Linked DNA regions of Variovorax terrae. The protein of the gene in region 1 interacts with the protein of each later gene in a pairwise test. Links are inferred from orthologs where the notes say so. Each region holds a gene or a part of one and is shown in the gene's direction. Other genes may lie near its edges.

What was found.
Region 2: the proteins of cysE (region 1) and cysK interact in binary tests that used the Escherichia coli proteins (3 or more experiments, as listed by UniProt). The link is inferred for Variovorax terrae from one-to-one orthologs.

The regions. Positions count from the first base shown.
Region 1 is NZ_JALGBI010000001.1:962,506-976,998, forward strand. What follows is about bases 379-3,233. They hold cysE (serine O-acetyltransferase), read left to right. Parts: upstream 379-1,346; coding sequence 1,347-2,120; downstream 2,121-3,233. Other genes in these bases: MMF98_RS04505 (inositol monophosphatase family protein), read right to left, coding at 379-451; MMF98_RS04510 (RNA methyltransferase), read left to right, coding at 590-1,315; MMF98_RS04520 (FecR domain-containing protein), read right to left, coding at 2,188-3,233. Also shown: more of MMF98_RS04505, read right to left, coding at 1-378; more of MMF98_RS04520, read right to left, coding at 3,234-3,600; mog (molybdopterin adenylyltransferase), read right to left, coding at 3,617-4,207; ribosome biogenesis factor YjgA, read right to left, coding at 4,204-4,815; metalloprotease PmbA, read left to right, coding at 4,874-6,244; MMF98_RS04540 (DUF4399 domain-containing protein), read left to right, coding at 6,309-7,130; MMF98_RS04545 (Bug family tripartite tricarboxylate transporter substrate binding protein), read right to left, coding at 7,183-8,148; hpaI (4-hydroxy-2-oxoheptanedioate aldolase), read right to left, coding at 8,204-9,007; MMF98_RS04555 (NAD(P)-dependent oxidoreductase), read right to left, coding at 9,020-9,976; MMF98_RS04560 (NAD-dependent succinate-semialdehyde dehydrogenase), read right to left, coding at 9,985-11,454; MMF98_RS04565 (UxaA family hydrolase), read right to left, coding at 11,522-13,048; MMF98_RS04570 (tripartite tricarboxylate transporter substrate binding protein), read right to left, coding at 13,077-14,063; MMF98_RS04575 (LysR substrate-binding domain-containing protein), read left to right, coding at 14,181-14,493.
Region 2 is NZ_JALGBI010000001.1:411,385-425,789, reverse strand. The notes cover bases 4,894-7,660. They hold cysK (cysteine synthase A), read left to right. Parts: upstream 4,894-5,701; coding sequence 5,702-6,619; downstream 6,620-7,660. Other genes in these bases: MMF98_RS01895 (NAD(P)/FAD-dependent oxidoreductase), read left to right, coding at 6,679-7,660; MMF98_RS01910 (RNA pseudouridine synthase), read left to right, coding at 4,894-5,271. Outside these bases: MMF98_RS01935 (phosphate/phosphite/phosphonate ABC transporter substrate-binding protein), read left to right, coding at 1-325; MMF98_RS01930 (tyrosine recombinase XerC), read right to left, coding at 329-1,252; MMF98_RS01925 (DUF484 family protein), read right to left, coding at 1,258-1,929; dapF (diaminopimelate epimerase), read right to left, coding at 1,941-2,816; MMF98_RS01915 (MBL fold metallo-hydrolase), read left to right, coding at 2,882-4,516; more of MMF98_RS01910, read left to right, coding at 4,513-4,893; more of MMF98_RS01895, read left to right, coding at 7,661-8,397; MMF98_RS01890 (YXWGXW repeat-containing protein), read right to left, coding at 8,407-8,781; protease HtpX, read right to left, coding at 8,885-9,760; MMF98_RS01880 (DUF3025 domain-containing protein), read right to left, coding at 9,827-10,600; MMF98_RS01875 (NYN domain-containing protein), read right to left, coding at 10,628-11,392; pyrC (dihydroorotase), read right to left, coding at 11,392-12,438; MMF98_RS01865 (GreA/GreB family elongation factor), read right to left, coding at 12,585-12,989; MMF98_RS23605 (hypothetical protein), read right to left, coding at 13,111-13,239; MMF98_RS01860 (amino acid ABC transporter ATP-binding protein), read right to left, coding at 13,292-14,029; MMF98_RS01855 (amino acid ABC transporter permease), read right to left, coding at 14,042-14,405.

The DNA.
Region 1 (14,493 bases):
GCTTGCTCACGCGGATGCGGCGCTCGTTGAGGTAGGCGCCGCGGCCCTTGGTGGCGGTGAACAGGTCGTTGCGCGTCGGGTCGTAGATGACGGCCTGCTCGACCTTGCCCTGCACCGCGAGCGCGATGCTCACGCAGTAGACCGGAAAGCCGTGGATGAAGTTGGTGGTGCCGTCCAGCGGGTCGATGATCCAGACGAATTCGGAGTCGCGCGCGCCATGCTCGCGGCCCGATTCCTCGGCCCAGATGCCGTGGCCGGGGTAGGCCGTGAGCAGGGTCTCGATGATGGTCTGCTCGCTGGCCTGGTCGATTTCGGTGACGAAGTCGTTGACCTGCTTTTGCGAGATGCGCACCGCCTCGACGTCGAGCGCTGCGCGGTTGATGATGGCGCCGGCGGCGCGGGCGGCCTTGATGGCCACGTTGAGCATGGGGTGCAGGTTGGCGGACGACATGAATTGTGAAGGGGTTGCGGAGGCGGCTTCGGGCGCTGCCTCCCACGGACCAGGAGCGGGGAGGGCCGGTCCGGCGATGCGGGCGGCGACAATACCCCGATTTTAACTCCGGCCCCGCTGGGCCCGCCCTTCTCCCCGATGAAGACCCGTTTTATCCTGATCAACACCAGCCATGCCGGCAATGTCGGCGCCGCCGCGCGGGCCATGAAGGTCATGGGTTTCGACGACCTGGTGCTGGTGGCGCCGCGCTGGCCCAACGTGCTGCGGCGCGAGGAGACCATCCAGCGCGCCAGCGGCGCGCTGGACGTGCTGGAGCGCGCGCGCATCGTGGACACGCTGGATGAGGCGCTGGACGGCGTGACGCACCTGTGCGCCACCGCCATGACGCCGCGCGACTTCGGCCCGCCCACGCGCACGCCGCGCGAGCATTTCGAGACGCTCGGCGGCACGGGGCATTCGGTGGCCTTTTTGTTCGGCTCCGAGCGCTTCGGCATGAACAACGACGACGTGTACCGCTGCCACGTGGCCCTGAGCATCCCGACCAATCCGGACTTCGGTTCGCTCAACCTGGGCGCGGCGATCCAGGTGATCGCCTACGAATGGCGCCTGGCGCTGGGCGGCTTCGCGGTGCGCGAGGCCACGCCGCCCGCGCTCCATGCCGATGCCGCCCAGGTGGCCGGCATGCTGGCGCACTGGGAGCAGTCGCTGGTGGACATCGGCTTTCTCGACCCGGCCTCGCCCAAGAAGCTGATGCCGCGCCTGAACCAGCTCGCCAACCGCGCGCAGCTGACCCAGGAGGAAATCCATATCCTGCGTGGTGTCGCCAAGGCCATGTCGCAAGCGGCGGCAAAGACAAAGCTATAGACTGCGCCTCATATCGTCATCACCCAAAGTCATGTTCTCCCGTCTCCGCTCCGACATCGCCTGCATCCTCGAACGCGATCCTGCCGCGCGCAGCACGTGGGAGGTGCTGACCTGCTACCCGGGCCTGCACGCGATCATGCTGCACCGGCCGGCGCACTGGTGCTGGCACCACGGGTTCAAGTGGCTGGGGCGCTTCATCTCCCATGTCTCGCGCTGGCTCACGGGCATCGAGATCCACCCCGGCGCCACGATCGGCGAGCGCGTGTTCTTCGACCATGCCATGGGCGTGGTGGTGGGCGAGACCGCCGAGATCGGCGACGGCTGCACCATCTACCAGGGCGTGACGCTGGGCGGCACCTCGCTCTACAAGGGCGCCAAGCGCCATCCCACGCTGGGCAGGAATGTGGTGGTGAGCGCCGGCGCCAAGGTGCTGGGCGGCTTCGTGGTGGGCGACGGCGCCAAGATCGGCAGCAATGCCGTGGTGATCAAGCCGGTGCCCGCCGGCGCCACCGCGGTGGGCATCCCGGCGCGCATCATCCCGTCCAAGACCGGCGAGAGCGCCGACGTGACGCCGGCGCAGACCAAGTTCTCGGCCTACGGCATCACGCTGGAGGACGACCCGCTGTCGCAGGCGATGAAGGGGCTGATCGACAACGCCTCGTCGCAGGAGCACCAGATCGCGCTGCTGTGGCGGGCGATCGAGGCGCTGTCGGCCAGCCGGGCCGGCACCGACTGCGTGCCCGACGATGCGGCGCGCCGCGAGACCTTCGAGGCCGACAAGCTCACGCAGCTCGTCGGCAAATAACCAAAAAAGCTATTATTTTTGTAGCATCAAACGACCGCGGGGCCTGGACCTCGCGGTGTTTTGAGGCTCAATTGAGGCGCTGCAGCGGGCTTGCGACATCGAACACCGTGGTGCCCCAGTTGCCCGGCAGCTGGAAGCGGTAGGTTTCGCTGGGCCGGCTCTGGCCGCTGGCGTTGACCAGCCGGAACCGCACGTAGTACACGGTCGAAGCGTCCAGCGTGCCCAGGTTCCACAGCGGCGTGGTCAGCGTGTCCTGGCGCACCCTGCGCGTGAACGCCGCGTCCAGAGCCAGTTCGGCCTCGATTTTGGTGAACACGGCGTCCGGCGCCACGCCGAAGTTCAGCAGCGTGTCGCCGTTGAGGGCCCGGATGCCGGTGTTGCCGACCGGCCAGCGGCCGTCCCGGACTGCGATCAGCTTGACGGCGTCGAAGCCTTCCAGGCCCTGGCCGTCGATGCCGCGCACGCGCGCATACCAGTCGCCAGGCGTCAGGCCGGCGAGTTCCACGCCGGGGCCGGCGGCCTTGAGGTCGCGCACGATCTTGTCGAATTTCGCGTCGCTGGCCACCTGCACGCGAAAGGACGAAGCGCCTTCCAGGCTCGGCAGCGGCCACAGTCCCTGCGGCAGCTGTACCTCGGCCGGCACGCCGGCGAGGTCGGGCGCCCGCAGCAGCTGCACCACGTTCACGGCCTTCTGCGCGGGGTTGATCACGGCGCCGGTGCCCTGCGGCAGGTCGGCGCCGCTTTGCTGGGCCGGGTTGTCGGCGCGCACCAGGCCTTCGGTCACCTCGGTGCGGGCCAGGCGCTCGGCGGAGTTGTCGTAGGCCACGCGGAATTCGGTGCCGCGCACGCCCACCAGCGAGGTCGGCGTCTCGACCTGCAGCGGCGCGGCGCGGCGGGCGACCTTGGACGCCAGGGTCTCGATGGCGCCCTGCGACAGGCGGATCAGCCCCGAAAACCAGTTGCTGGAGCCGCTGGCCGACGCATCGCGCAGCGCGTAGTCGCGGCTGGTCACCACCTCGGCCAGCGTGTTGGGCAGCAGTTTCACGCGCGAGCCGTCGTGCAGTTCGACCACGGCCGAGCTGTTGGCGCCGACCTGCAGGCGGCTGCCTTCGCCGATCGCGCTGCCGGTGGCGGCTGCGCTGCCCCCGAGCTGCACGTCGCCCTCGGCGCTGACCAGCGTGCCGGCGGCCGGAGCCGAGCGCAGCAGGCGCAGCGGAATCTCCAGGCGCTGGCCCGGCTTGATGAAGTTGGGGTCCTTCATCTTGTTGAAGCGGGCCACCTCGTTCCAGTCGCTGGGCCGGTGGAGCATTTCGCGCGCCAGCACGATGAGCTTGTCGGAAGGCCGGACGGTGTAGGGCAGGCTCGGTTCGGCGGCCCAGGCGGCGCTGCCGGATGCTATCAAAATTGCAGCTAACAATGACCGTGGGATGCGGACTCCGGGTCGGTTGATCTCTGAATTGAGGGGGCTCCAGCAGTTCATGTGGTGTTCCTGGGGGTCAGGGGGGAGGGCGAAGGGCGGATTTGGGTCGGAAGGCCTTGCACACCGCCGGATGGGTTTCCATGTAGGGGCCACCGATCAGGTCGATGCAATAGGGCACGGCTGCGAAAATGCCGGCCACGAGGACGTCTCCCTGATCGCTTTTTAAGCCCTCCAGGGTCTCCTGGATCGATTTGGGCTGGCCGGGGAGGTTGATGATGAGACTTCTGTCACGGATGACGGCGCATTGGCGCGACAGAATCGCCGTCGGCACGAAGCGCAGGCTGATTTGCCGCATCTGCTCGCCGAAGCCCGGCATCTCCTTGTGCGCCACGGCCAGCGTGGCCTCGGGCGTGACGTCGCGCAGCGCCGGGCCGGTGCCGCCGGTGGTCAGCACCAGCGAGCAGCCGGCGTCCACCAGCTCGACCAGGGTGGCGCTGATGACGGCCTGCTCGTCGGGGATCAGCCGCGCCTCGAAGCTGAGCGGGTTCTGCAGGGCGCGCGCGAGCCAGTCCTGCAGCGCGGGCAGGCCCTTGTCCTCGTAGACGCCGCTGGAGGCGCGGTCGCTCACCGAGACGATGCCGATCTTTACCGGGTCGAAGCCGCTCATGGGGCGGCCTCGCCGCCGAGCTGCCCGCGCACCAGCTGGAAGATCTCGCGGTAGGCGCGGCCGTGGCGCGGCGCCTCGCCCGGCCGGGCCGGCTTGGCGTCCTTGCGCGCCTGGCGGATCAGGGCGCGCAGCTGCTGGGTGTCGGTATCGGGGTGCGCGTTGAGCCACAGGCCCAGCGCCTCCTCGCTGTCGATCAGGTTGTCACGCCATTGCTCGGCCTGGTGCAGCGCCAGGGTTTCGCTGGCCGAGCCCCGGTGCTGCTCGTCGAGCGCGGCGCGCACGGTGTCTAGGGTCTCGGGCTCGAGCTTGCGCATGAGCTTGCCGATGAACTGCATCTGGCGCCGCTTGCCCTCGAAATTGGTGATGCGGCGGGCCTCGGCCAGGGCGTCAACGAGTTTCTCGGGCAGGGCGAGCCGGGCCATCAGGTCGGCGCGCAGCGTGAGCAGGTCTTCGCCCAGCGACTGCAGCTCCGTGCTTTCGCGCTTGAGGTCGGTCTTGCTGAGCTCGTCCGTGCCCTTGAGCTCGCGCTTGAGCTCCAGGTCCAGCTCGCTGCCTTCGGCGACGAACTGGCCTCTCACAAAATAGCCTTTTTTCGGTTTACGTGACATGGGGTAAGGGGTACATGGCGGCGGCGGCGCCGCACCGGCAAGTATCATAGCCGTCGATATGAAAAAACCCGTTCCCAGCGCCGCCAGCGGCTTCAGCTACAGCCGCCCGTTTTTTGAAGAGCTCGTCGACACCGCCCTGGCCCACGCCAGGAAGCTGGGGGCGACCGATGCCGGCGCCGAGGCGTCCGAGGGCTGCGGCCTGAGCGTGAGCGTGCGCAAGGGCGAGCTCGAAACCGTGGAGCGCAACCGCGACAAGTCGCTCGGCGTCACCGTCTACCTGGACGGCCGCCGCGGCAACGCCAGCACCTCCGATTTTTCCCATGCCGCCATCGAGCAGACGGTGCAGGCGGCCTACGACATCGCCCGCTTCACCGCTGTCGACCCGGCCGCCGGCCTGCCCGACGAGGCCGACATCGCCCGCACCCAGACCGAGCTCGACCTGTTCCACCCCTGGGCCATCACCAGCGAGGAGGCCGCGCAGCTCGCGCTGGCCTGCGAAGAGGCCGCGCTGCGCACCGACCGCCGCATCACCAACAGCGAAGGCGCGGGCGTGTCGGCCCAGCAAAGCCATTTCTTCAGCGCCCACACGCACGGCTTTCGCGGCGGCTACGCCAGCTCGCGCCACTCGATCTCGGTGGCGCCGATCGCCGGCAAGGGCAACGACATGCAGCGCGACGCCTGGTACAGCTCGATGCGCTCGCCCGACGAGCTGGCCTCGCCCGAGGCCGTGGGCCGCTATGCGGCCGAGCGCGCCCTGAGCCGCCTGAAATCGCGCAAGATCGCCACCACCGAATGCCCGGTGCTGTTCGAGTCGCCGCTGGCGGCCGGCCTGCTGGGCGGCTTCGTGCAGGCGGTGAGCGGCGGCGCGCTGTACCGCAAGAGCAGCTTTTTGCTCGACTCGCTGGGCAAGCAGGTGTTCCCCAAGCACATCGACATCGACGAAGACCCCTTCATCCGGCGCGGCAAGGGCAGCTCGCCCTTCGACGAGGAGGGCGTGCAGGTGCGCCCGCGCCAGGTGGTGGCCGGCGGCCGCGTGGAAGGCTACTTCCTGAGCAGCTATTCCGCGCGCAAGCTCGGCATGAAGACCACCGGCAACGCCGGCGGCTCGCACAACCTCACGCTGCGCTCGCGCCACACGAAACCGGGCGACGACCTGGAACACATGCTCCAGAAGCTCGGCACCGGCCTGTTCGTGATCGAACTCATGGGCCAGGGCGTGAACTACGTGACCGGCGACTACTCGCGTGGCGCCAGCGGCTTCTGGGTGGAAAACGGCGAGATCGCCTTCCCGGTGCAGGAAATCACCATCGCGGGCAACCTCAAGGACATGCTCAAGGGCATCGAGGCGGTGGGGGCCGATGCCTACAACTACGGGGCCAAGACCGTGGGGTCGATCCTGGTGAACCGGATGAAGGTGGCGGGCAGCTGAAGCCAGCTTGCGGGGCCATGAGGAGGACCTGCTTTCATCCCTTGAAGACAAAAGAGGGCGAGCCATGAGCAAGACGAGAACCATCCTGTCCATCCTGGCGTGGGGCCTGGCCGCATCGGCCGCGCAGGCGCAGGCGCCGGCGCCCGCCGCTGCGGCCGCGTCCGCGCCGCGGCATCCCTGGCAGGCGGCCCTGCCTGGCCTGACGGCCGAGGCCTACTTCACCAACATGGAGCCGGGCATGAAGATCGAGACGCCATTCGTCGCGAAGTTCGGCCTCTCGGGCGGCTGGGGGCTGGCGCCCATCACCCAGCCGGTGCAGGGCAAGGGCGGCCACCACCACCTGCTGGTCAACCGCGAGCTGCCGCTGGACTTCAAGCAGCCGCTGCCGTTCAACGACCAGTACATCCACTTCGGCAAGGGCCAGATGGAAACCGTGCTCACGCTGCCGCCCGGCAGCTACAAGCTGCGCCTGCTGCTGGCTGACGACAAGCACCTGCCGTACTTCGTCTACAGCAAGCCGCTGAACGTGACGGTGACGAAGAAGAACGCGGGCATCGACCCGCAAAGCCTCACGAAGAAGGGCATCAGCCTGCTCAACCTGGCCGACAACGCCAAGCTCAAGCCGCCGTTTCGCGTGCAGTTCCACGCCTCGGGCCTGAATGTGGCCCATGTGTCGCAGCAGGAAAAGGAGACCGGGCATTTCCGCCTGAGCCTGCATCCCAAGGGGGCGGCCAAGCCGGTGGAGCTGGATTTCACCGAAGGCCAGACCGAAGTCTGGCTGGCACCGCCGCGCGGCGACTATACGCTGCGGCTTGAATTGCTGGACAACGTGAATCCGGGCAAGGCCCTGGCCGAGGCGGTGTCGGTGCCGATCCTGGTGGAGTAGGGCGGGTTTCGCGCGAGCCGGTGCGTTGCCAGGCCTCGGGGGGGGATGGGAGTCAATCGATCTTGATCGACGCGTCCTTGATCAGCCGGGCCCAGGTGTCCGACTGTGCGTCCAGCCACTTCTGGTAGTCGGCGGCGCTGCCCGGCTGGAACTCGGCTTTCAACTGCACCAGGCGCTTGCCCATCTCGGGCGAACTCAGGAGCTGGTTCACCGCGGCGTTGATCCGGGTGACCGTTTCCGCGGGCGTGCCGGCGGGGGCGAACAGGCCCTGCGAGATGAAGGACTCGAATCCGGCGAGGCCGGCCTCGGCCATGGTCGGCACCTCGGGCGCGAACGGCGAACGCCTGGCCGATGCGATCGCCACGGCCTTGAGCTTGTTGCCCTTGATGTATTCGGACACCGCCGGCAGGCCGCTGAACATCATGTCCACCTGGCCGCCCAGGAGGTCGGTGAACGCCGGGCCGCTGCCCTTGTAGGGCACGTGCGTGAGCGAGAAGCGGCCCAGGCGCTGCATCATCACCGCGGTCAGATGAGTGCTGCTGCCGTTGCCCGATGAGGCGATCGTGAGCTTGTCGGGCGACTGCTTCGCGGCGCGCACGATGTCGGCCATGCTGGCGTAGGGCGAGTGGGCCGGCACGACCAGCACGTTGGCAAAGCGCGCGACATCGATCACCGGCTGGAGCTGGCTGCTCTTGTAGGGCAGGCTGGGGTACAGGTGCGGGTTGATGGCGTAGGCCGACGCATCCGACAGCAGCAGCGTGTTGCCGTCGGGTTTGGACTTGGCCACATAGTCCGCGCCGATCACGCCGCCCGCGCCCGCGCGGTTTTCCACGATCACCGTGGCCTTGAGCGTCTCGGACAGGCCGGGCGCGATCAGCCGGGCGAACAGGTCCGATCCGCCGCCCGGGTTGAACGGCACCACGATTTTCATGACGGTCTTGGACTCCTGTGCCGCGATGGGCAGCACGGCGGCGCCCATGCACAGGGCGGCCAATCCTTTGAACAACAGTTTTTTCATAGCGTTGAAGTCTCCTTTTTGGTAAATCGCATCGGGGAAGGGGGCGTGCAGGCACTCAGTACGCGGCGCTGGGGCGGCCTGTGTCGGCCACGGGCTGGCCGCCGAAATCGGTACGCAGCTTGCGCGCCGCGCTGGCGAACAGCAGCACGTCCACGCCCACGGCCACGAAGGTGCAGCCCAGCTCGAGGTAGCGCCGCGCCAGAGCCGGGTCGGAAGTCAGCGTGCCGGCGGCCTTGCCGCTGGCGATGATGGTCTTCATGGCGCCCTCGATGGCCGCCTGCACCTCGGGGTGGCCGGGGTTGCCGCGATGGCCCATCGAGGCGGCGAGGTCGGCCGGGCCGATGAACACGCCATGCACGCCGTCCACGGCGCAGATGGCTTCGAGGTTCGAGAGCGCCGTGGTGGTTTCGGCCTGCACCAGCAGGCAGATTTCGTCGTCGGCCACGGCCAGGTAGTCGCTGCGGCTGCTCCATTGCGAGGCGCGGGCCACGGCGCTGCCCACGCCGCGCACGCCCCGGGGCGGGTACTGCGTGGCGGCCACAATGGCGCGGGCTTGGCTTGCCGTGTCCACCATCGGCACCAACAGCGACTTGGCGCCGATGTCCAGCATCTGCTTGATGAGGGCGGTGCGGCCTTCCACCACGCGCACCACGGGCTGGCTGGGGTAGGGGGCTACGGCCTGCAGCGCGGCCAAGGTGCCGCGCAAGTCATTGGGGGCGTGCTCGCCGTCAATCAGTAGCCAGTCGTAGCGCGCGGTGGCGGCGGCTTCGGCCAGATACGGGTCGGCCATCGACAGCCACAGGCCGATCTGGGGCTGGCGCGCGGCCAGGGCGGATTTGAAGGGGTTGTGTGCGGGCATGATTTTTGGGATTCAGAGCAGGTGGCCGGCAGGCAGGGGCCGGCCAGCCAGGTGGTCCACGAGGTTGTGGGCGGTGATGGTTGCCACGCGCAGCGCGGCCTGGCGCGTCACGCCGGCCACGTGCGGGGTCAGCAGCACCTGCGGCAACAGGGTGAGCGCATGGCCGGGCGGCAGCGGTTCGGTGTCGAAGGTGTCGAGCCCGGCACCGGCCAGGTGGCCGCTCTGCAGCGCGGCGACGAGCGCGGCCTCATCGACGACAGGGCCGCGCGCGGTGTTGACCAGCAGGCTGCCCGGGCGCAGCAGCGCCAGCTCGCGCGCACCGATCAGGCCGCGCGTGCGCTCGGTCAGCGGGCAGTGCAGGCTCAGGATGTCCAGCTGCGGCAGCAGGCGGTGCAGATCGGGCTCGCAGGCCAAGCCATCGGCCTGCCCTGGCGGGCGCAGCACCAGCACCTGCGCGCCCAGGGCCGTGGCCAACTGCGCTGTGGCGCGGCCGATGGCGCCGTAGCCGATGATGCCGACCGTCGAGCCGCGGAAGTCCCGCCCCTGCCAGCTGCTGCCGGCCCAGTGGCCGGTGCGCACCTGGCGGTCGAGCTGCGGCAACTGGCGCACGAGGGCCAGCATCAGCGCCAGCGCATGTTCGGCCACGGCCGGGGCATTGGCGGCCAGCGCCACAGCCACGGCCACGCCTTGCGCGCGGGCGGCCTCCAGGTCCACGCTGTCCACGCCCGCGCCGTTCTTGGCGACGATGCGCAGCGCCGGCGCGGCGCGCAGCACCTGTGCCGTCACGGGCTTGGAGCCGCGCAGCACCAGGGCCTGGGCGCTGGTTTGCGCCAGCCGCGTGGCCAGGCTGTCTTCAGTGATCGGCTCGGCCATGAAGTGGAGCTGCCCGCCGGCGGCCTGGACCAGCGCCTGGGCTTCGGGCGCCCAGTGCTCGGCGGTGACGAGAACGTGAAAAACGGGAGTGGTCATGGCGTGCCTCAGTCCAGCTGCCCCTGGCAGACGTACTTGGTGTGCAGGTAGTCGTCGAGCCCATGGGTGGAGCCTTCGCGGCCGTAGCCCGATTCCTTCACGCCGCCAAAGGGCGCGGCCTCGGCGGCCAGCGCGCCTTCGTTGATGCCGACAATGCCGCTCTCAAGGGCATCGGCCACGCGCCAGATGCGGCGCGCGTTCTGGCTGTAGAAGTAGGCGGCGAGACCGAAGGGCGTGTCGTTGGCGGCGGCGATCACTTCGTCTTCGCTGTCGAACACGGTGAGCGGCGCCACGGGGCCGAAGGTTTCCTCGCAGGCGCAGGCCATGGTGGCGTCGGCGCCCGTGAGCACCGTGGGCGCGTAATAGGTGGGGCCCAGCTGCGTGAGGCGCTGGCCGCCCGTGAGCACTTTCGCGCCCCTGGCCACGGCGTCGTTGACGTGGTGCTCGATCTTCTCCACGGCGCGGTCGTTGATCATGGGGCCGATCTGCGAGGCCGGGTCGCTGGCCGGCCCCACTTTCAGCGCTGCCACGCGCGCAGCAAGCTTGCCGGCGAAGGCGTCGAACACGCCGCGCTGCACGAACACGCGGTTGGGGCACACGCAGGTCTGGCCGCCGTTGCGGAACTTGGCAGCCATGAAGCCGTCTACGGCCGCGTCGATATCCGCATCCTCGAACACGATGAAGGGCGCGTTACCGCCGAGTTCGAGCGAGAGTTTCTTGAGCGTGTCGGCACTGCGGCGCGCCAGGTGCTTGCCCACGGGCGTGGAGCCGGTGAAGGTGATCTTGCGCACGCGCGGGTCGTCGAGCCACACATCCACCACCTCGGGCGTCTTCCCGCGCGAGGCGGTGACGATGTTGAGCACACCCGGCGGCACGCCCGCCTCGTGCGCCAGCAGCACCAGCGCGAGCGAGGTGAGGGGCGTGTCCTCGGCGGGCTTGCAGACCACGGTGCAGCCGGCGGCCAGCGCCGGTGCGATCTTGCGCGCGATCATCGCGGCCGGGAAGTTCCACGGCGTGATGGCGGCCACCACGCCCACGGGCTCGCGCAGCGCGAACATGCGCCGGCCCGGCACGGGCGCGGGAATCACCTCGCCGTTCATGCGCGTGGCCTCTTCGCCGAACCACTCGATGTAGCTGGCGGCATAGGCCACCTCGCCCTTGCCTTCGGCCAGGGGCTTGCCCTGCTCCAGCGAGATCAGCGCGCCCAGGTCGTCCTGGTGGGCCAGCACGAGGTCGTTCCAGCGCTTGATGAGTGCGGCGCGCTGCTTGGCCGACAGCTTGCGCCAGGCGGGAAAGGCCGCGTGCGCGGCGTCCAGCGCGGCGCGCGCCTCGGCGGCGCCCGAGTCGGGGACGCAGGTGATGGCGGCGCCGGTGGCCGGGTCGGTGACGGGGAGCACGGCGTCCGCCGCAGGCTGCCACTGGCCGCCGATGAAGTTGGCGCTGCGGATCAGCTCGGGGCGGGTGAGGGTCAAGGGCATGGATTTCAGGGAAAGAGGCCGGCAGCGCTGATGCATCAAGCGCTGACTGCTATGTTTTCAGGAGTTGTCAACTGACGATGCCCAGGTGCCAGGGCACGAATTCGTGGTCGCCCAGGCCCAGGGCCTCGCTCTTGGTGGCCTCGCCGCTGGCATGGCGCAGGATCTGCTCGAAGATGCGCTGTCCCATTTCGGGCACGCTGCATTCGCCGTCCACGATCAGGCCGCAGTTGATGTCCATGTCTTCCTCCAGGCGCTGGTACATGGGTGTGTTGCTGGCCAGCTTGATCGTGGGTGCGGGCTTGCTGCCGAACATGGAGCCGCGCCCGGTGGTGAAGCAGATCAGGTTGGCGCCGCTGGCGATCTGGCCCGTGGAGGCCACCGGGTCGTAGCCCGGCGAGTCCATGAAGACGAAGCCGTGCTCGGTGATGGGCTCGGCGTATTCGTACACTGCGCGCAGCGGCGTGGTGCCGCCCTTCATGGCCGAGCCCAGCGATTTCTCGAAGATGTTGGCCAGGCCGCCGGCCTGGTTGCCGTGGCCCACCACGCCGTTGAACTGGGCGTTATGCCCCGCAGTGTATTTTCCCCACCAGGCCAGGCGGTCCAGCAGCTTTTGCCCGACCTCGGGGCTGATGGCGCGGCGCGTGAGCATGAATTCCACGCCGTGGATCTCGGGCGTTTCCGACAGGATGGCCGTGCCGCCATGGCGCACCAGGATGTCCATGGCCGCGCCCAGCGCCGGGTTGGCCGTGATGCCCGAGAAGCCGTCGGAGCCACCGCACTCCAGGCCGATCTTGAGGTGGCTCGCGCTCACCGGGCTGCGCTGCGCCGCGTTGGCTGTGGGCAGCATCTCCTCGATGGCCGCGATGCCCGCCGCGATGGTGGCGCGCGTGCCGCCCACGTCCTGCATCACCATCGTGCGCATCAGGTTGCCTTTGGCCAGACCCTGCGAATCCACAAGCGAATCCACCTGGTTGCGCTCGCAGCCCAGGCCCACGATGAGCACGCCCGCCAGGTTGGGGTGGCGCGCATAGCCGGCCAGTGTGCGGCGCAGCACGTCGAAATGTTCGCTGGGCGAGGACATGCCGCAGCCGCTGGTCTGTGCGAAGGCGGCCACGCCATCCACATTCGGGAAGGCCGCCAGCCGCTCGGGCGTGAAATGCGCGGCGATGTTCTTGATGACCGTGGCCGAGCAGTTCACCGACGACAGGATGCCGATGAAGTTGCGCGTGCCCACGCGGCCGTCCGCGCGTACGAAGCCCTGGAAGTTGGCACGCTCGCCCTCGGGCACATACTGGACGGGCCGCACGTCTGCGCCGAAGGCCGGGTCGCGATAGTGGTCCACCAGCTGGAGGTTGTGGCTGTGCACGTAATCGCCGGGCTCCAAGTCGCGCGTGGCGACGCCGATCACGGTGTCGTACTTCTTCACCTGCTCGCCTGCGGCGATGCGGCGCGCGGCGATCTTGTGGCCCGCGGGCACCTGGGCGCGCGTGCGCACGCCGAGTTCGGGAATCTCCTGGCCCAGCGCCAGCGACGTCTTGGCGACGTAGACGTTGTCGTGGGGGTGCAGGTGCAGCAGGGAGGCAGAGGCGGTCATGGTGGGCAGATGGCTTTGGGGTCGGTTCTCAGCCCTTGGTCAGCAGTTCCTTGAGCTTCAGGCGCTGGATCAGCAGGGTTTCCTTGTCGTACGTGGCCTTCACGTACTTCTGGTAGTCGGGGCCGTCCAGGTACATGAGGGGCGCGTCGATCCTCTCGGCGACGGCTTTGAACTCGTCGCTGTTCACGGCGAAGTGGAAGGCGTCGCGCAGCTTCTTCTCCACGTCCGGCGGCAAGCCCCTGGGCGCGCCGATGCCGTTGGGGGCGTCCACCACCACGTTGAAGCCCAGTTCCTTGAGCGTGGGCGTGTCCTTGAAGCGCGGCGTGCGTTGCTCGCCCCAGGTGGCCAGCAGGCGCAGCTTGCCGCTCTCGACATGCGGCGCCCAGCTGCTGGAGTCTGCCAGCATGTCGACCTGGCCGCCCAGGGTGTCCTGCAGCGCAGCTGCGCCGCCCTTGTAGGCGATGGCGTTGAGCTGGATGCCCGCGGCCAGCGCGAATTCTTCCATGCCGACATGCGTGGCACCGCCGATGCCGGCATGCGCATAGGTCACCCGGCCGGGCTGGGCCTTGGCATGGGCCACCATGTCCTTGAGCGTCTTGAAGGGCGAGCTCGGCAGCACGGCGATGCCGAAGGTCTGGCCCGAGGTGCGGGCGAGGTAGGTGAAGTCCTTGCGCGGGTCGGCGGCGAGTGTGCCGAGCTGCGAGAAGCGCGTGACCGAGATCGGGATCTGGCCGATGGTGTAGCCGTCGGGCTTGGCGCTGGCGATGGCCTTCGCACCCACCATGCCGGCTGCGCCGGCCCGGTTGTCCACGGCAATCGGCTGCCTGAGCACACGCGCGGCTACCTGGCAGATGGTGCGCATCGACTGGTCGGCCGTGCCGCCCGCAGGCCAGGGGCAGATGAAGGTGATGGGGCGCCCGGGGTAGTCGGCGGCGGCGGCCGGGCGGACGCCGGCGGCGGCCAGGGCCAGGGAACTCAGGGAGCCGGTTACGAACCTGCGGCGGGATGCTTGCATGGGGATAGTCTCCGTGGTCTTGGTATCGTGTGAAAACGTCGCATGGTGGCTGAAAGCATCTTTCCAATCCAATGAAATAGAAGACTGGCTTCATGAAGAGTTGGTTATGCTTCCGGCATGACTGACATCGACCGGGTCCTGCGCTCCAACCTCAAGCTGCGCCACCTGCAACTGCTGGTGGCGCTCGATGAATTCCGCCATCTGGGCCGTGCGGCCGAGTTCCTGTCCGTCACCCAGCCGGCCGTGTCCAAGATGCTGGTGGAGATCGAGCGCATGTTCGGGCTGGACCTGTTCCATCGCTCCACCCGCGGCACGGAACCGACGGCCTACGGCGCCACGGTGGTCCGGTTCGCCCGCTCCGTGCTGGCCGACTACCGGCGCACGCGCGACGAGATCGACGCGGTGGCCAGTGGCGGCATGGGGCGCGTCA
Region 2 (14,405 bases), 540 kb from region 1 along the record:
GTACGTGCGCGAGCAGGGCGCCGTGGTCTTCTACCTGGAGAACCGCTTTGCCGACGTGGGCGGCGTGGCCTCGTACTCGGGCGTCGCCAAAAAATGGGAAAAGGACGGCCACCGCGTGCTGCACAAGAGCGTGGCGCAGCCCTATTTCCCGCTGATCGCCAACCGCAAGCTGGCCACGCCCCAGATCGAGGCCATCCAGAAAAACCTGCTGGGCCTGCCCGAGGACGAGGCCGGCCAGGCCGTCCTCAAGTCCATCGGCATCCAGGCCTTCGACACCGGCAGCGAGCAGCGGCTGCGCGAACTGCTCAAGTGGCTGGGGCTGTAGGCCCTAGGTCTTCTTGCGCGCGCGCGGATGCGCCGCATCGTAGGCGCGCGCCAGGTGCTGGAAGTCGAGCCGGGTGTAGACCTGCGTGGTGGTGATGTTGGCATGGCCCAGCAGCTCCTGCACCGCGCGCAGGTCGCCGCTGGACTGCAGCACGTGGCTCGCGAACGAGTGGCGCAGCATGTGCGGGTGCACCGGTGTGGCGAGGCCAGCCTGCAGGCTGCGGCGCTTCAGGCGCTGCCAGATCGACTGGGCCGTCAACCGCGTGCCGTGGCGGCCGATGAACAGCGCGGGCTGTTCGGACAGGGTGCCGCGCAGCGCCAGCCAGTGCTGCAGCGCCTCGAGCGCCTGGGCCCCCACCGGCACCGCGCGGCGCTTGCCGCCCTTGCCCAGCACATGCGCTTCGCCGGCCTGCAGATCGACCCAGCCGCGCGCCGCGCTGCCGGCCACGGCGTCGAGCCCCACCAGCTCGCCCACGCGCAGGCCGCAGCCGTAGAGCAACTCCACCATGGCCGCATCGCGCGCCTCGAGCCAGGGATCGTTGTCGTCGTTCTGGTAGCCCGCGAGCTGCACGGAGTCGTCCACGCTCAGCGCCTTGGGCAGCGGCCGGGCCGCCTTGGGGGCCCGCACATCCTGCACCGGGTTGCTGGCGATCAGGCCCTGGCGCCCGAGCCAGGTGTAGAAGCCGCGCCAGCCCGAGAGGATGAGCGCGATGCCGCGTCCGCTGCGGCCGCCGCCATGCATCTGCGCCACCCAGCGGCGGATATGGGCGTTCTGCACCTGCAACAGCTCGACGCCGGCCTGGGCCGCGTGGCCGCTGAGTTTCTGCAGGTCCAGCGCATAGAGTTCGACCGTGCGCTGCGCCAGGCGCTTTTCCACGCGCACATGCTCGAGGTAGCGCTCGACGAGAGATGCCTCGGCAGCGCCCATGCAGGCTACCGCAGCCGCGACAGCGCGGCGCTGGCCAGCTCGGCGATGCGTTCCAGGAAGTCGGTGCCCATGCCGCTGTGAAAGCGCTGCGGATCGGGCGAGGCCAGCACCAGCAGGCCGAACGCGGGGCCGGGGCTGTTGATGGCGCCGGCGCGCAGCGGGACCAGCGCCAGCGACATGGCCAGGGCCGAGTCGTCAAGCCAGTTGACGGGCTCGAACCCCGAGTTCACGCCGCAGTACGGCATGGTCAGCGAGGAGGCGAAGGTCTTGGCATCGTCGCTCACGCCCTGCGCGAAGGCTTCGCCGGCAAAGGCGCTGTCCACGCCCCAGACCTTGATCGCCACCTGCGGCACCAGGAACTGCTCGCGCAGCTCGACCAGGATCTGGGCCGGCAGCGCGCGCGCCTCGGGCGTGAGGAACAGGTTGCGCGCCCAGCGCTGCAGCTTGTCGGCAATGATCATGTTCTCGTTGCCGTGGCGGATCATGTCCATCACGCGGTGCTCCAGCGCCTTGATCTTCTCGCGCAGCATCTCGGCCTGACGCTCCTGCAGGCTCACGGCGCGGTTGCCGTGCGGGCTGGTCATCTGCACGCTGGCCAGCAGCTCGGCGTGGCGCTCGAAGAAGTCGGGCGTGTTCGCCAGGTAGTTGGCGATGTCGTCTTCGGTGATGGGGTTCATGGCGTTGATGTTCATGGGTTGTCGGGGATGTCGATGTCACCTGCAAAAACCGTCACGGCCGGGCCGGTCATGCGCACCGGGCTGTCGCCGCCGGCCCACTCGATGGTCAGCCGCCCGCCGCGCGTGTCCACGTCGACGCGCGCGTCCAGCAGCCCGAGGCGGATGCCGGCCACCACCGCGGCGCAGGCGCCGGTGCCGCAGGCCAGCGTCTCGCCGGCGCCGCGCTCGTACACGCGCAGCCGGATGTGGCTGCGGCTCAACACCTGCATGAAGCCCGCGTTGACGCGCTTCGGAAAAGCCGGGTGCCGCTCGATCAGCGGGCCCTGCGCCGCCACCGGCGCGCTGTCCACGTCGTCCACGAGCTGCACCGCATGCGGGTTGCCCATCGACAGGACTGCTACGGAAACGATAGCAGGGTTGGTCCGTGCGTCAAGGACCAGCGGCCATTTCTGCCATGAACCGGCGGCCTCGGGCGTGAGGCCGGCCGCATCGAAGGGCACGCGCGCCAACTCGAAGATGGGCGCGCCCATGTCCACCGTGACGCGGCCGTCGGCATCCATGCGCGGCTCGATCACGCCGCTGAGGGTCTGCACCCTCACCGCCTCCTTGGCGGTCAGGCCCTGCTCGCGCACGAAGCGCACGAAGCAGCGCGCGCCATTGCCGCACTGCTCGACCTCGCCGCCGTCGGCGTTGTGGATCACGTATTCGAAATCGACGTCCGCGCTGGGCGCGGGGCGCACGGTCAGGATCTGGTCCGCGCCCACGCCGAAGTGCCGGTCGGCCAGGAAGCGGTACTGGGCCGGGCTCAGACCCAGGCGAGCGCGCGTCTCGTCGAGCACCACGAAGTCGTTGCCCGCGCCCTGCATTTTGGTGAAGCGGATTCGCATGGACGGGATTATCCCCCGTCCCCCGCGCGACCCGCGGGCCCGGCGCGGGCTGACCATAATGCAGCATGGTCCGCCCTTCCCAACTCCTGCACTCCCAGCGCGAGCCCGTGCCCACCCGACCCGCCGCCACCGTGCTGCTGCTGCGCGACACGCCGCAGGGCATCGAGGTGCTGATGACGCGCCGCTCGATGACGGCCAGCTTCGCACCCGGCGCCTATGTGTTTCCCGGCGGCGGCGTCGACGCGGCCGACAGCGCGGCGCACGCCATCGCGGCGCGGCGCCCGACGCAGAGCGAGCTGCACCTGACCCAGGCCATCGCCGCGATCCGCGAGAGCTTCGAGGAACTCGGCATCCTGCTGGCCCGCCATGCCGACGGCCGGCCGGCCAACGCCGCCGACATCGCCGCGCTCGACCGCAAGGCGCCGTTCGCCGCACAGTGTCAGGCGCGCGGCCTGACGCTGGCTGCCGACCAGGTCTTCGTGCTGGCCCACTGGATCACCGACCGCGACCTGCCGCGCCGCTTCGACGTGCCCTTCCTCGTGGCCCGCATGCCCGAAGGCCAGCAGCCGGTGGCCGACGAGGCCGAGCAGTTCGAGCCGGTCTGGGTGCGCCCGGTCGACGCGCTGGCGCGGCACCGGGCCGGGCAGTTCTTCATCATCTTCCCGACCATCCGCACGCTGGAGCGGCTGCAGGCTTTCCAGAGCGTCGATGAGGTGCTGGCGGCCTGCGCCAGCGAGCAGCCGCTGTGGACCAGTTGCCCGCGCGCCGGTTTCCTGGCCGGCCGCGAGGCGCGCTACATGGAGCACGAGATGCCCTACGGCGAGCTGGAGCTGGTCAGCCCCGACGGCCAGATCGTGCACCACCTGGACTGGCAGACCGAGCAGCCGGTGGCGCTGCTGAAGAACGTGCAGCGCCTCACGGCCCCCAACCCCGGCGTGATGACCGGCCCGGGCACCAACAGCTACCTGGTGGGGGACCCGGCCAGCGGCTACATCGCCATCGACCCGGGGCCGGACGACGCCGCGCACCTGGAGCGCCTATGGCGCGCGGTCAAGGGCGACATCCGCCTGATCGTCTGCACCCATTCGCACCCCGACCACTCGCCCGGCGCCCGGCCGCTGCAGGCCCTGTGCGCCGGCAAGCCGCCCATCCTCGGCCTGCCGTCGGCGCCCACCGCGCGCAGCGCCAGCCATTTCGTGCCCGACCGGGTGCTACAAAATCAGGAGCACCTGGTGACGCAGGGACAAGGACTCCCGCACACTTTGAAGGTGATTTTCACGCCCGGGCATGCCGCCAACCACCTGTGCCTGGTGCTGCTCGAAGACGGCCTGCTGTTCTCGGGCGACCACATCCTCAACGGCAGCACCACCGTGGTCGATCCGCCCGACGGCGACATGACGGCCTACCTCGAATCGCTGGACACCCTGAGCGCCGCCTGCGGCGAGCACGGCATCGGCTTCATCCTGCCGGCGCACGGCCATGTGCTGGGCCACGCCCGCCAGGCCATCGCCCACCTCAAGGCGCACCGCCTGAAGCGCGAGGCAAAGATCATCGCCGCGATGCAGGCCCGCCCCGGCGGCACGCTCGACGAGTGGGTCGAACTGGCCTACGACGACGTGCCGCCGCGCATGTGGCCGGTGGCGGCGCGCTCGCTGCTGGCGCACGTGGAGCGCATCCAGTCCCTGCAAGGCACCCCATGACGGCTCCCGCCCGCCCGCCGGCGGAGGCCGGCACCCGGCTCGCCAAGCGCGTGGCCGAGCTCGTGCCCTGCTCGCGCAGCCAGGCCGAGCAGTACATCGAGGGCGGCTGGGTCCGCGTCGACGGCGAGGTGGTCGAGACACCGCAGTTCCGCGTGCTGGACCAGCGCATCGAGATCGACCCGCAGGCCCGCCTCGCGCCGCTGGAGCCGGTGACGCTGCTGCTGCACAAGCCGCCGGGCTTCGACGCGGCCGACGGCCCGCGCCCGGCCGGCCAGCTGCTCATGGCGGCCAGCCACGCGCAGCCGCAGGACCGCTCGGGCATCCGCCCGCTCAAGCGGCATTTCATGCAACTGCAATGCGTGACGCCGCTGGAGACCGGGGCCAGCGGCCTCGTGGTGTTCACCCAGGAATGGCGCGTGGCGCGCAAGCTCACCGAGGATGCGGCGCTGGTGGAGCACGAGATCATCGTGGAAGTGGCCGGCCCGGTCACGCCCGAGACGCTGGCCCGGCTCAACCACGCCCCCGCCGGCGGCCGGGGCGCGCCGGCGCCCCGGGTCAGCCTCAACCAGCAGACCGCGGCCGGCACCCGGCTGCGCTTTGCCGCCAAGGGCCACACGCCGGGCCAGATCGCCTGGCTCTGCGGCGAAGCCGGGCTGCAGGTCACAGGCATGAAGCGCATCCGCATCGGGCGCGTGCCCCTGGCCAGCCTGCCCGCGGGCCAATGGCGCTACCTCGCGGCGCACGAGCGGTTCTGACGGCCTGCTTTGGCGGCAGGCCCTGGCCGTGGCGGCCTGAAGAAAAAGTGTGAAGTCCGCCGTAAGCCGGATTCTGTGCGTCGGGGTTGCCCCCGACGTGACCGCCATTACTCTGGGCCGCGGGTCGCCCCGGCGGCTCGATGCTACCTACCCGCCAGCTCTGCGGAGCCACATCAACGCTGGCCTACTTGGTATTGCTGCGCGTAGAGATTGCCCGTTTCACCCGCACTGAAGCGGCTCGTCTCTGTTGCTCTGATCCTCACCTCACGGTGGACAGGTGTTACCTGCTACGCTGCCCTGTGCAGTCCGGACGTTCCTCCAGTGCCGTGTTTCCACGATTGCACCAGCGGCGGTCTGGCGGGCTTCACGCGGCGATTATCGCAGTACGCCACAATGGCCGTCCGCACCGCCAACCAAGGAGCCAGCAACCATGAAAGCCGACAACATCCTGCAGACCATCGGCGCCACGCCGCACATCCGCCTCCACCGCCTGTTCGGCGGCGGCGCGAACGTCTGGGTCAAGTCCGAGCGCGCCAATCCCGGCGGCTCGATCAAGGACCGCATCGCGCTGGCGATGGTGGAAGACGCCGAGGCCTCCGGCGCGCTGAAACCCGGCGGCACCATCATCGAGCCGACCTCAGGCAACACCGGCATCGGCCTGGCCATGGTGGCCGCGGTCAAGGGCTACAAGCTGGTGCTGGTGATGCCCGACAGCATGTCGGTGGAGCGCCGCCGCCTGATGCTGGCCTATGGCGCCACGTTCGACCTGACGCCGCGCGAGAAAGGCATGAAGGGCTCGATCGCCCGCGCCCAGGAGCTGGTGGCCGCCACGCCCGGCGCCTGGATGCCGCAGCAGTTCGAGAACCCGGCCAACATCGACGTGCACATGCGCACCACGGCGCAGGAGATCCTGGCCGACTTCCCCGAAGGCCTGGACGCGCTCGTCACCGGCGTGGGCACGGGCGGCCACATCACCGGCTGCGCCCGCGTGCTCAAGGCCAAGTGGCCAAAGCTCAAGGTGTTCGCGGTGGAGCCCACCGCTTCGCCCGTGATTTCGGGCGGGCAACCCTCGCCGCACCCGATCCAGGGCATCGGCGCCGGCTTCATCCCGAAGAACCTGGACGTGAGCCTGCTCGACGGCGTGATCCAGGTCGATGCCGAACCGGCCCGCGAGATGGCGCGCCGCTGCGCGCGCGAGGAAGGCATCCTGGTCGGCATCTCCTCGGGCGCCACGCTGGCCGCCATTGCGCAGAAGCTGCCGGAGCTGGGCGCCGGCGCGCGCGTGCTGGGTTTCAACTACGACACCGGCGAACGCTACCTGTCGATCGAAGGCTTTCTCCCGGCTTGAAGCGGCCGGCCGTATCATTGGCGGCTCCTGCTTGATAGCCACAAGCCTGCAGCCCCACGATGATCCGAATTTCAGAACTCAAGCTCCCGCTCACCGAGGCGGAATCCCCCGAGGCCGCACTGCGTGCGGCTGCCGCCCGCCTGCTGGGCCTGCCCCCTGCCGGGATCGCACGCCTGGAGGTGTTCAAGCGCAGCTTCGATGCGCGCAAGGCCGAGTTGATGGCGGTCTACATCGTCGATCTCGTGCTGGCCGACGCCTCGCGGCACGATACGCTGCTGGCGCAGTTCAAGGACCACCCTCACATCGGCGCCACCCCCGACATGGCGTGGCGCGCCCCGGTGCAGGCGCCGGCCGGCCTGGCGCCGCGCCCGGTGGTGGTGGGCTTCGGCCCCTGCGGCATCTTCGCGGCACTGCTGCTGGCGCAAATGGGCTTTCGGCCCATCGTGCTGGAGCGCGGCAAGGCGGTGCGCCAGCGCACCCAGGACACCTGGGGCCTGTGGCGCAAGAACGTGCTCGACCCCGAGAGCAACGTGCAGTTCGGCGAGGGCGGCGCCGGCACCTTCTCGGACGGCAAGCTCTACAGCCAGATCAAGGACCCGCGCTTTCTCGGCCGCAAGGTGATGCAGGAGTTCGTGAAGGCCGGCGCGCCGCCCGAGATCCTGTACGTCGCGCATCCGCACATCGGCACCTTCAAGCTGGTGAAGGTGGTGGAACACATGCGCGAGCAGATCATCGCCCTGGGCGGCGAGATCCGCTTCGGCCAGCGCGTGACCGACGTGCAGATCGACGACGGCCCCGCGGGCCGGCAGCTGCGCGGCCTCACGGTGCTGAACCAGGCCACGGGCGCCACGCAGGAGCTGCGCGCCGACCATGTGGTGATGGCGCTGGGCCACAGCTCGCGCGACACCTTCGCCATGCTGCACCGGCGCGGCGTCTACCTCGAAGCCAAGCCGTTCTCGATCGGCTTTCGCATCGAGCACCCGCAGGGCGTGATCGACCGCGCGCGCTGGGGCCGGCATGCGGGCCATCCGCTGCTGGGCGCGGCCGACTACAAGCTGGTGCACCACGCCGGCAACGGCCGTTCGGTCTACAGCTTCTGCATGTGCCCGGGCGGCACGGTGGTGGCCGCCACCTCGGAGCCCGGCCGCGTGGTGACCAACGGCATGAGCCAGTACTCGCGCAACGAGCGCAATGCCAACGCCGGCCTGGTGGTGGGCATCGAGCCCGCCGACTACCCCAGCGACCCGGCTGCGTTCGCCGCCGCGCTGGGCGAGGCCTTCGCCGACCCGGCACCGCCCCCCGGCCAGCCGCATCATCCGCTGGCGGGCATCGTGCTGCAGCGCCAGCTCGAATCGCGCGCCTACGTGCTGGGCGGCGGCACCTACGAAGCGCCGGGCCAGTTGGTGGGCGACTTCATCGCGGGCCGGCCCTCCACCGCCCTGGGCAGCGTGCTGCCGTCCTACAAGCCGGGGGTGAAGCTCGGCAACCTGCACGAGGCGCTACCGCGCTACGCGATCGAGGCGATGCAGGAGGCGCTGCCGGTGTTCGGCCGCAAGATCCGCGGCTACGACATGCCCGACGCCATGCTCACCGGCGTGGAGACGCGCACCTCGTCACCGCTGCGCATCACGCGCGGCGACGATTTCCAGAGCCTGAACCTGCGCGGCCTCTACCCTGCCGGCGAGGGCGCGGGCTATGCGGGCGGCATCCTCTCGGCCGGCGTGGACGGCATCAAGGTGGCCGAAGCCGTGGCGCGCAGCGCGCTGGGCGCGGCCTGAGCCCAGGCCTCAGCGCGGCGCCCAGTGGCCGCCGTGGAAGCGCCAGTTGCCGCCCGGCCCCTGCACCCAGCGGTGCGGTGTCCAGGCATAGCCCGGACGCGGCGGCACGGCCCAGTAGCCCGGACGCCAGGCGTAGCGCCCGCCGCCCCATTGCCAGAAGCCGTTGATCCAGACGTAGCCCACCGCCGGGGCCACCGTGACGGTTTCCTGGATCGGCATGGGCGGCGCCATCGGCGCCTCCACCACCGGGCCGGCTTCACCGACCATGGGCGCCGGCGCCACGGGCGCCACCACGCAGCCCGAGAGCCAGAGGCTGCCCGCGGCCACCGCCGCCACGGGCAAGAGGCCGCCGCAGCGGCGAAGAATCGGGGTCAGCACAGGCATGAGGATCTCCTTGGAGGGTTCATGCCTGCACAACGGCCCGCCGGCCGCCGTGTTGACGCGCTTCGGTGAAGCGGCCGTAAAGCCTGTGGGCAAATTGTGTCGCTCAGCCCTGCGCGTTCTGCAGCGCGGCGATGCGCTGCTCGATCGGCGGGTGGGTGGAGAACAGCTTGCCGATGCCGCCCGCGATGCCCATGGCCGAGACGCTCTTGGGCAGCTCGCCCGGGTGCATGCCGCCCAGGCGGGCCAGCGCGTTGATCATGGGCTGCCTGCGGCCCAGCAGCTGGGCCGAGCCGGCGTCGGCGCGGAACTCGCGCTGGCGCGAGAACCAGGCCACCACGATGGCCGCGGCGAAGCCGAGCACGATGTCCAGCACCAGGGTGGTCACCATGTAGCCGATGCCGGGGCCCGAGGAGCGATCGTCGTTGCGGCGCAGGAAGCTGTCCACCGCGTAGCCGATCACGCGGCTCAGGAACACCACGAAGGTGTTCATCACGCCCTGGATCAAGGTCATGGTGACCATGTCGCCGTTGGCGATGTGGGCCACCTCGTGGCCGATCACGGCCTCGACCTCCTCGCGCGTCATGCCCTGCAGCAGGCCGGTGGACACGGCGACCAGCGCCGAGTTCTTGAAGGCGCCGGTGGCGAAGGCGTTGGGGTCGCCTTCGAAGATGCCGACCTCGGGCATGCCGATGCCGGCCTTGTCGGCCAGGCGGCGCACGGTCTCGACGATCCAGGCCTCGTCGGCCGTCTGCGGCTGGTTGATCACGCGCACGCCGGCGCTCCACTTGGCCACCGGCTTGCTGATCAGCAGCGAGATGATGGCGCCGCCAAAGCCCATGATGAGCGCGAAGCCGAGCAGCGCGCCGAGGTTCAGCCCGTTGGCCGTGAGGTAGCGGTTGACGCCCAGCAGGCTGGCCACGATGCCCAGCACCGCCACGACGGCGACGTTGGTCAGTACGAACAAGAGGATGCGTTTCATGAATTCTCCATGGGGTGAATGGGCCGCGGCCCTTGGCGCAGAAGATGGGGCCTTCGGGCGCCTTCTTCAAGTCATGCCGGCCGCAGGATCTGCCTTGTTGTATGGATGATTGTGGCCCTGCGGAGGGCGGAACACGAGTGAGTCATCATAGAAGGAAAAGTTCTCGTTTTCCGCCCACCAGCCGGGAATGCCGAGCACCGGCAGCGGCGCGAACGGCTTGGCCGCCAGCGCGGCCGGCGCCAGGCTGGCGGCCAGCCGGTCATCGAGGTCTGCTCCTGATTCGATAGCACGAAATGACCGCCACACGTGGACAGTGACCTGTTTTCGTGGAAAAACCAGCTTCTCGAGCGCGGCGTGGCCCACCACGCGCAGCTCGGCCTCGGCCCACAGCGGGCGCAGCACCACGAACAGGCGGTGCCAGTCCTTGTCGAGCAGCGCCTGCCACAGCGGCGGCGGCGCCTGCAGCAAGGCCGCGTTCTCGTCGAACAGCGTGAGCGCATCGCGCACCGGCCCGCGCTTCGGGCCGATGCCGTCGGCCGCGATCTGCGCGGCCTGCAGGGCATTGAGCCGCTGCTTGGTCCGCGGCAGGCCGAGCCAGCAGATTCCATTGAAAAAGTCGTGGAGGTCCGCGCGCACCGGGCAGCAGCCGCTCTCAAAAATATAGTGCTCGTAGGCCATGCCGGGCGGCAGCTCGCTTTGCGGCACGAAGCGCACCGGCGCCCTCGCCTCGCGGTTGAGCGCCTCGTGCAGCGGCAGGCCGCCGGCCACCGCCTGCGCGAGCCGCTGCCCGGGCTCGCGCCACGGGCGCAGCCAGGGCCGCGTCCAGTCGATGCCGTGCAGGGCCTGCACCGCGCGCTTCTCGCAGCCCTAGCCGCCGCGGCCCGCCTTGGCCAGCCGCTTGTCGCGCACCGCGACGGTGGATTTGCCTTCGTCGGCGACGTCGAACAGCTGCGTGGCCACCAGCAGCTTGGTCAGCGTGGCGTAGCCGTAGTTGCGGTGGTCGAACGAGGCCTGGTTGGCGATCTGGCTGCCGACCGCGCCCACGCGCGCCCAGCCGTCGTCGTCCGCCGCGGCCTGCACCGCGTTGCGCAGCAGCAGCACCAGGCGGGCGTCCTGCTTGAGCTGCGCGGTGCTCGCGCGCAGCGGCGCGGCGGCCACCGCTTCGGTGTCGGCATCGGCCGCGTCGCTGACGGCCGCGGGCCGCAGCTTGTCGAGGAACAGGAAGCGCGAGCAGGCGTTGACGAAGGGCTCGGGCGTCTTCTGCGCGCCGAAGCCGTAGACCGCCGCGCCCTTGGCGCGCAGGTGCATCACCAGCGGCGTGAAGTCGGCGTCGGAGGAGACGATGCCGAAGGCGTCGGGCCGGTCGGTGTAGAGCAGCTCCAGCGCATCGATCACCATGGCCATGTCGCTCGCGTTCTTGCCCTTGGTGTAGTCGAACTGCTGCATCGGGCGAATCGCGTGCTCGTGCAGCACCTCTTCCCAGCCCTTCAGCTCGTTCTTCTTCCAGTTGCCGTAGGCGCGCCGGATGTTGGTCTCGCCGAAGGTGGACAGCTCGTTGAGGATCAGGTCGATCTTCGAGGCCGGCGAGTTGTCGGCGTCGATCAGCAGCGCGACGCGGGATTTGCGCTCCATCAGGCGCTCCCGTGGCGGACCAGCTTCCAGGGCAGCGCCTCGCCCGCGCGCAGCGGCTTGAGCTCGGCCTCGCCGAAGGCAAAGCTCTCGGGCGGCGTCCAGGCTTGGCGGCGCAGCGTGATGGTACCGCTGTTGCACGGCAGGCCGTAGAAGTCCGGGCCGTGAAAGCTGGCGAAGCCTTCGAGCTTGTCCAGTGCGCCGGCGTTGTCGAAGGCCTCGGCGTACATCTCGATGGCCGCATGCGCGGTGTAGCAGCCGGCGCAGCCCGTGGCGTGCTCCTTGAGCTGCGCGGGATGCGGCGCGCTGTCGGTGCCGAGGAAGAACTTCGGGCTGCCGCCGGTGGCGGCCTGCACCAGGGCCAGGCGGTGGGTTTCGCGTTTCAGCACCGGCAGGCAGTAGTAGTGCGGGCGGATGCCGCCGGTGAAGATCGCGTTGCGGTTGTACAGCAGATGGTGCGCCGTGATGGTGGCCGCGGTGTGCGGCCCCGCGCCGGCCACGTACTGCGCGGCTTCCTGCGTGGTGATGTGCTCGAACACGATCTTGAGCTCGGGGAAGTCGCGGCGCAGCGGAATCATCTGCTGCTCGATGAACACGGCCTCGCGGTCGAACAGGTCGATCTCGGGCGAGGTCACCTCGCCGTGCACCAGCAGCAGCAGGCCGGCGCGCTGCATGGCCTCGAGCGTCTTGTAGGTCTTGCGCAGGTCGGTCACGCCGGCATCGCTGTTGGTGGTGGCGCCCGCGGGGTAGAGCTTGAGCGCGACCACGCCGGCATCCTTGGCGCGCGCGATTTCATCGGGCGGCAGGTTGTCGGTGAGGTACAGCGTCATCAGCGGCTCGAAGGCCAGGCCCTCGGGCACGGCGGCGCGGATGCGCTCGCGGTAGGCCACGGCCTGCGCCGCGGTGGTGACCGGCGGCTTGAGGTTGGGCATGATGATGGCGCGGCCGAACTGGGCGGCCGTGTGCGGCACGACGGCGCGCAGCGCCTCGCCGTCGCGCACATGCAAGTGCCAGTCGTCGGGGCGGGTCAGGGTCAGGGAATCGCTCATGGCCTGATTGTCGCACCCGGGCGGCCGGCTCCGGCCCGCTGGCCGGGTCAGCGAGTTCACCCGAACGCTATCAAATCAATAGCGAGAAATGACCGCAGCGCCTGGACCTCGGGCCTGTTTGGCCCTGATTTCGGCGGCAACGCGGCCTACAGCGTGTAATCGCCGCTGGCCTCGGGCTGGAACAGGATGTCCAGCACGCGGCCCGACGCCTGCTGGCCGTCGGGGGTGGTCCAGCCGGCCAGCGCGCCCACCGGCAGGCCCAGCAGGCTCGCGCCCACCGGCGACAGCACCGAGACGAAGCCGGTGGCCGGCTCGGCGTCGCGCGGGTAGCACAGCGTGATCTTGCGCTGCGTGCCGGTGGCGAGGTCCGCCAGCAGCACCTGCGAGTACATGGTCACCACATCGGCGGGCACTTCGCGCGCCGGCACGAGGTCGGCGGCATCCAGCACCGCCGCGATGGCGCTGCCGGCCTGCTCGCGCGGCAGCAGCTTGCTGATGCGGGTGTGGTCCAGCTCGGTGAGCGTGCGCATTTCTTGGACAGATGACAACATGGAAAGCTCTCCTGAATCGATCAGGCCCGGAAAAAGCCTCCGGGCAGGCGGCGCCTGGGAGGTCGGCCCGGTGATCCAGAGAAGCGCTTGGGGGAAGGAAGAGGAAGGGGGATCGCCGGGCTCAGGACTGTGCGACCGGCGGATGGAGCAAGGGAGCCGCGGCCGCGCGCGCGCAGGCCAGCGCCGCCAGCGACTGGGCGCGGGCGGAGCAGGAGGCAATGGCGGACAGGCGGCTCACGGCGAAACGCATGGCCGCATTGTAGGCCGGCCCGCGTCAACCTGCACGGGCCAGGGCCTTGCAGTCAGTGCTGCAGGATCTTGTTGAGGAAATCCTTGGTGCGCGCCTGGCGGTTCTCCGGGTGATTGAAGAACTCGTCCTTGGAGCAGTCTTCCAGGATCTTGCCGCCCACGTCCATGAAGATCACGCGGTTGGACACCTTGCGCGCAAAGCCCATCTCGTGGGTCACGCACATCATGGTCATGCCTTCGTTGGCCAGGCCCACCATCACGTCGAGCACCTCGCCCACCATTTCTGGGTCGAGCGCCGAGGTGGGTTCGTCGAACAGCATCACGATCGGGTCCATGCTGAGCGCGCGGGCGATCGCCACGCGCTGCTGCTGGCCGCCCGAGAGCTGGCCCGGGAACTTGTCCTTGTGCGCCATCAGGCCCACGCGGTCGAGCATCTTGAGGCCGCGGGCCTTCGCGTCGTCGGCGCTGCGGCCGAGCACCTTGATCTGCGCGATCGTGAGGTTCTCGGTCACCGACAGGTGCGGGAACAGCTCGAAGTGCTGGAACACCATGCCGACGCGGCTGCGCAGCTTGGGCAGGTCGGTCTTGGGATCGTGCACGGCCACGCCGTCCACGAAGATCTCGCCCTTCTGGAAGGGTTCGAGCGCGTTGATGGTCTTGATCAGCGTGGACTTGCCCGAGCCCGACGGGCCGCACACCACCACCACTTCGCCCTTCTTGATGTCGACGGAGCAGTCGGTGAGCACCTGCACCGGGCCATACCATTTGGATACGTTCTTGAGTTCGATCATTTGTTTCTCCACTCAGCGGATGATGGCGATTTTCTTGTGCAGGCGCTTGACCAACCAGGACAGCGCGTAGCACATCACAAAGTAGACGACGGCGGCCAGCAGGTAGGCCTCGATCGGGCGGCCGTAGTTCTTGCCGGCCGTCTCGAAGCCCTTGAGCATGTCGTAGGCGCCGATGGCGTAGACCAGCGAGGTGTCCTGGAACAGGATGATGGTCTGCGTGAGCAGCACCGGCAGCATGTTGCGGAAGGCCTGCGGCAGCACCACCAGCTTCATGTTCTGGCCGTAGCTCATGCCCAGCGCCTGCCCGGCGAACACCTGGCCGCGCGGGATGGACTGGATGCCGGCGCGCATGATCTCGCTGAAATACGCCGCCTCG